Linked DNA regions of Hahella chejuensis KCTC 2396. The protein of the gene in region 2 interacts with the protein of the main gene of each other region in a pairwise test. Links are inferred from orthologs where the notes say so. Each region holds a gene or a part of one and is shown on either strand. Other genes may lie near its edges.

Region 1 (2,893 bases), 5.7 Mb from region 2 along the record:
AGCACGGAGATATCTTTTGCTTTGATATCTTCCAGTGCTTTAATGACTATCTCTTTCAGATTTTCAGTCTCCATAACGCCTCATAGAGGGGGGGGTTAAAGAATATTTAAATAATGCGGCGCCCGCCGCCCGCAAGCGGTTTCCAATAACTGTCGCGTTGCAATAATTAAGGAAAAGCGCCCTAGGCATTCACAGCGCCATACAAACGATGCTGGCGAATATATCGCCACACCGAATCCGGTAGTAAGAAACGGGGGGATAGGCGCAAGCCGATCAGCTCACGCACCTTGGAACTGGAAATTCCCATTTGGGTAAGCGTAATAAATCCAACCTTTCCGGCAGGCTGGCGTATCAGGTCGTTATTGCTCTCTGCGGAGTGCTGACGCAAAAAATCTCCCAATTCACCTTGCTCACAAAATGACCAACCCGGTCTGTTAACCACCATTATATGGGCTAATTGAATAATTTCCAGCCATCTTCGCCATTTTGGCAGTGACTCGAATGCGTCAGTCCCCATAACAAATATCAACGGCCGCAGATTACCTACCTCTTGACGCAGCTCCAACAGCGTATCCACCGTATAGCTGGCGCCAGTTCTGCGAACCTCAACTTCGTCAATACGCAAGCTTGGTTCTCCTTCCAACGCCAGCCGCAGCATGGCTAGACGATGTTCCCCGGACGCCTTGGGAGCCGAGCGATGACGCGGGTCGCCACAGGGAATCAGGCGCACTTCGGCTGACTCGCCGAAGTGCTGCTGTAGTTCCAGCGCCGTACGCAAGTGACCGAAATGTATGGGATCGAAAGTGCCGCCAAGCAGCACTATGGGAGAATGTTCCTGCATGATCAGGTAGGAAAACTCGCCTCGCGCCCGTTACTGCCTAATATGGCCATCTCCGAGCACCACGTATTTTTGTGAGGTCAGCCCTTCCAGTCCGACGGGACCACGCGCATGAATTTTATCGGTGGAAATGCCGATTTCCGCGCCCAAGCCATATTCAAAGCCGTCAGCGAATCGTGTGGATGCGTTGATCATCACCGAGCTGGAGTCTACCTCCGTCAGAAAACGACGGCCTTTGCTGTAGCTCTCCGTCACGATCGCGTCAGTATGATGCGAGCCATAGTGATTGATATGAGCTATCGCCTCATCCAGGTTTTCAACTACCTTGATCGCCAGAATCGGCGCCAGATATTCTTCGGACCAATCCGCTTCCACTGCGCTCAACGCCTGCGGCAGGATTTCCCGGGTTCGCTCGCAGCCCCGCAACTCAACGCCTTTCTCGGCGTAGGCTTGCGCCAACTGCGGCAAAATGGTTGCGGCGACAGGCGCGTCCACCAATAGCGTCTCCATAGTATTACACGTGCCGTAACGCTGGGTTTTCGAGTTAACCGCAATAGTCAGGGCTTTATTCAGATCCGCATCGCGGTCGATAAAAACATGGCAGACGCCATCCAGATGCTTTATGACAGGCACCCTGGCTTCGCGACTGATGCGCTCGATCAGTCCCTTGCCGCCACGAGGGACGATAACGTCGACATAATCAGGCATGGTAATCAGTTCGCCCACAGCAGCGCGATCCGTCGTCTTGATCACCTGCACCACTGATGCAGGCAAACCCGCTGTTTTCAAACCATTTTCGATACAGGCGGCGATCGCCTGATTGGAATGAATGGCTTCAGAGCCCCCGCGCAGAATGGTGGCGTTGCCTGATTTCAAACACAGGCTGGCCGCTTCAACGGTCACATTGGGACGAGACTCATAGATGATGCCCACAACGCCTAACGGCACGCGCATTTTGCCGACTTGAATTCCGCTGGGACGATAGTTAAGACCCGTAATTTCGCCTACCGGGTCCGGCAGTGCTGCAACCTGATGCAACCCTTTGATCATAGCGTCGATACGGGCCGGCGTCAGCTCCAGACGATCAAGCAATGCAGCGTCCAGGCCATTCGCCCGACCGGACTCCAGATCTTTGGCGTTAGCGGCCATCAGTTCTTCTCGCGCGGCGTCGATAGCTTCCGCAGTAGCGATCAGCGCTTTGTTCTTGACGCCGGTGTCCGCTTTAGCGATCAATCGGGACGCCGAGCGGGCTTCGCTCCCCACTTCGCGCATGTAGGCATTTATATCCATGCAGTCTAAGACCTCTGCTTGGTATTTCCGAAACATGATGTAAACTGGCTATTATACATCAGCAAATGCTGAATAATACTGACAACTTATACTCAAATCCCCGATGCATAACATAAAACAACATGACGCCCGTTGAGCTAAACAACCAACTGCGCAGTAAAGCTTATTCTCTCGCGGCGGTAGTCGCCGCACTTTTGGCGCTGGGCGCCGCACTCTTCGCAGAGTGGTTGATGGCCGGCGTCGCCGGCGTATTCGCAGGCCTGTTGCTGGCCAACGGCAAGCTCAATCAACGCCATGGAGAGCAACCCGCTCCGTTATGGTTGTCCCATGTCATCGTGGTGTTTCTGGTGATCATCACCCTGGCGGCCATGGTGCGCTATCCGGGCACCGCCGAGCAATGGTGCTACATTGTGCCGTTGATCGCCTTTCTGATTTATCGGATTCAAGTGGCGACTATCGTCACCTCCGCTTACTCCATCGCATTAGCGCTGGCGCTTATCGGCTATTATCAGGGGCCGGAAAAAGTGCAGATCTTCTTCATCTACTTATTGAGCTTGGCCATGTCTCTGGCTTTTGTGTATCTGCGCGAGATCAAAGAACAGCAGCTCAAGCCGTTGCGCCGCACCGACAACCTTACTCTGGCGTCCACCCGCGAGTATCTGGCGCAAGACCTCGACAAGGAAATTCAGCGCAGCGAGCGCGAAGGCACTGACTTGTCTATTCTGGCCTTGAGCATTGATAGCAACTCCCTGGAGCACGCCTCCG
Region 2 (2,927 bases):
CAACAGCGCGCGCAAGGAATCGTTTTCTCCCTGAGGGCGGGTCAACAGCACTCTGAGGCCGCTCAGCTCCTGACTAAGAGTGGTTTCCATACACGGCTTCCAGAATTTTTCCTGCTCCTTGTTGCAATAGACGCTCGGCCAGCTCCGTGCCGAGGGCTTCCGCTGCGGCGACAGGCCCTTCTACTTCATCCCGGAGCACTTGCGCGCCGTCCGGGCTGCCTACTAAGCCGCGTAATCTCATTTGGTCGCCAGTAATTTCCGCATAGCCGGCGATGGGAACCTGACATCCCCCTTGCAGACGGTGATTCATGGCTCTTTCCGCTGACACCCGCGCAGTGGTTTCCGCATCCTGTAACTGTGCGATAAGCGCCATAGCTTCAGGGTCGTCGAGACGGCATTCAATACCAAGCGCTCCCTGTCCGACGGCGGGCAAACTGACTTCCGGCGTCAGCTCTTCGCGGATGCGACCAGAAAAGCCCAGGCGTTTCAGCCCGGAGGCCGCGAGGATAATGGCGTCGAAGTCGCCGGCGTCGAGCTTGGCCAATCGTGTATTGACGTTGCCGCGCAGAGACAGGATTTTCAGGTCTGGCCGCCGCTCGGACAGCTGGCACTGACGACGCAGGCTGGAGGTGCCCACGACAGCGCCTTCAGGCAGCTCATCCAGGCTGGCGTACTGATTGCTGACAAAAGCGTCCATTGGAGTTTCCCGCTCCAGAATCGCCCCAAGGCCCAGTCCGGGGGGGAACTCCATCGGCACGTCTTTCATGGAGTGTACGGCGATATCGGCGCGTCCCTCCAGCATGGCTGTCTCCAGCTCCTTGACGAAGAGCCCTTTGCCGCCGACTTTGGCGAGTGGCGTATCGAGAATGATATCGCCTTTGGTGGTTAATCCGAGCAATTCGACGGTCAATCCGGGGTGTAACGCTTCAAGGCGTTGCTTGACGTGCTCCGCCTGCCATAGCGCGAGCGCGCTTTGACGTGTGGCGATCACAAGGTGCTGTTTCGGCATAGTTTAAAATTGCGCTAATTGTGTCGTATCCGGCGAAAAAGTCAGTTGAAATTACACGTAAATCCAACCGCAGGCGCTAGCATACTCATTTTCCCGCCGCTTGTCTTTGCCGGAGGTCGATCAGGTCGGCTGCGCCAGAAATTGTTTGACCTCTGTCACCAGACGCCGGCTGACTGGAAGCGCCTCTCTGACGCCCCGCAGGCGCACCTCGTAATGGCCGTCGTGGCGACGTTGCAGTATTTCTATGTAGTGGCGGTTGATCAGCGTATTGCGATGGATGCGCAGAAAATGAGGATGTAAAGCCTGTTCCAGCTCTTTCAATGGTTGATCGCTGAGCGTCTCTCCCTGAGCATGAAATACCGTCACGTACTTGTGTTCTGCTTGCAAGTAAAGGATGTCGCTGATTTTAATGCGTTCCATTCCTCGACTGCTGCGGCACACCACCACCGCCGGCGCCTCGTCCTGCCCGTTGATCTCTTGCTTCAGGCTTTGCAGCTGGGCGCGATTCACTTGCGTGACGTTTTGCAGGGCGCGCATCAGGTCTTCGCGACGGATGGGTTTGAGCAGATAGTCCTGGGCGCGCACCCGGAACGCCTGGATGGCGTATTCATCGTAGGCGGTGGTGAAGATCACGGCGGGCGGTTGGGGATGTTGCGCCAGCTCCGCCGCCACTTCCAAACCGTCCTTGCCGGGCATGCGGATATCAAGCAGGACGATATCCGGCGAGTGGAGGCGGATGCGTTCAAGGGCTTCATCCCCGCCGGAGGCTTCCGCGCAGACCTCATAGTGTGTGTCCAGCAGCAATCGTTTCAGGCGTTCTCTAGCCAGGGGCTCGTCGTCGACGATGATCACTTTCGTCATATCGCATTCATGTATTCAAAGAGTTGCATGTTATAGCCGCTCACCCTTTTTTATGTAAAGGCGCGCGCATGGTGGCGGTGAAGCGGCCGTCCATCTGACTGGTTTTCAGCACCGCCTGATCGCCGAAAAACGCCTGCAGACGACTGCGTATGTTTTGCATGGCGATGCGATTGCCTTTATGTCCCTGGCTGGGATCGCCGTTATGGACGGGATTACTGATCAATACATACAGCCAGGACCCTTGTTCGTAGGCGGTGATGGTGATGAGCCCGCCTTCCGCTGAGGGTTGCACGCCATGATAAACCGCGTTTTCCACCAAAGGTTGAATGCTCAGCGGGGGCACTCGCGCGGCGTCGGAGATATTACGCATGTCCCATTTTACTGTGAGTCGATCGCCCAGCCGCAGTTGCTCAATGCGCAGATAACGCTCACATAGCGCCAGTTCCTCTTTGAGCGGCGCCAGGGATGAAGACTCTTTTAGCGCGGCCCGAAACAGCTCGGCCAAATCCAGCACGGCTTCTTCCGCCTCGTTGGGATTTATCGGAATCAGACCTGCGATGGAGTTCATGCTGTTGAACAGAAAGTGCGGACGGATTCTCGCCTGCAAGGCCTGCACTCTGGACTCCAGTTCGGATTTCTGCTGCAAGTGCCAGAGGTGCTGGAGATAGAAGTAACGCAGAATGATCCCGGTTAAGATGGCGCTGATCGCCACCGCCTGCACCACGAACCAGAAGCCTGATCCGGGCTCCTCCAGCGCGCCTTTGCGGAAGAGGGCGTTAGCGAGTATGGCGTAGATCAGCGTAATCGCCGGCGCTATAAGGTAAGCAACCAGGGCCTGGCGGGACATGCTCCAGCCTGCGCCGAGTATGCGCAGACGACACAGAATCAGCGCGCTGGTCAGCACCACCCATAGCATGAAGAGCGAGGTGAGCGCGAAATAATCCCAGTCGAAATGACCGGGCCCTGCATAGATAAGCGTAAACAACAGCGCGCAAAGCCCCGTGGCGATCACCATCAAGAGGACCGCCTGAACATTGCAAAGCTCTGGTAAAAACAC

What was found.
Region 1: the proteins of HCH_RS01330 (region 2) and HCH_RS26225 interact in binary tests that used the Escherichia coli proteins (3 or more experiments, as listed by UniProt). The link is inferred for Hahella chejuensis KCTC 2396 from one-to-one orthologs.

Annotation. Positions count from the first base shown.
Region 1 is NC_007645.1:5,964,468-5,967,360, forward strand. It holds HCH_RS26225 (glutamate-5-semialdehyde dehydrogenase), read right to left. Parts: upstream 2,129-2,893; coding sequence 872-2,128; downstream 1-871. Other genes in the region: rsfS (ribosome silencing factor), read right to left, coding at 1-74; nadD (nicotinate-nucleotide adenylyltransferase), read right to left, coding at 182-841; HCH_RS26230 (GGDEF domain-containing protein), read left to right, coding at 2,251-2,893. UniProt on the Escherichia coli protein: Catalyzes the NADPH-dependent reduction of L-glutamate 5-phosphate into L-glutamate 5-semialdehyde and phosphate. The product spontaneously undergoes cyclization to form 1-pyrroline-5-carboxylate.
Region 2 is NC_007645.1:310,233-313,159, forward strand. It holds HCH_RS01330 (LytR/AlgR family response regulator transcription factor), read right to left. Parts: upstream 1,871-2,927; coding sequence 1,130-1,870; downstream 1-1,129. Other genes in the region: HCH_RS01320 (uroporphyrinogen-III synthase), read right to left, coding at 1-90; hemC (hydroxymethylbilane synthase), read right to left, coding at 74-1,009; HCH_RS01335 (sensor histidine kinase), read right to left, coding at 1,911-2,885. UniProt on the Escherichia coli protein: Member of the two-component regulatory system BtsS/BtsR, which is part of a nutrient-sensing regulatory network composed of BtsS/BtsR, the low-affinity pyruvate signaling system YpdA/YpdB and their respective target proteins, BtsT and YhjX.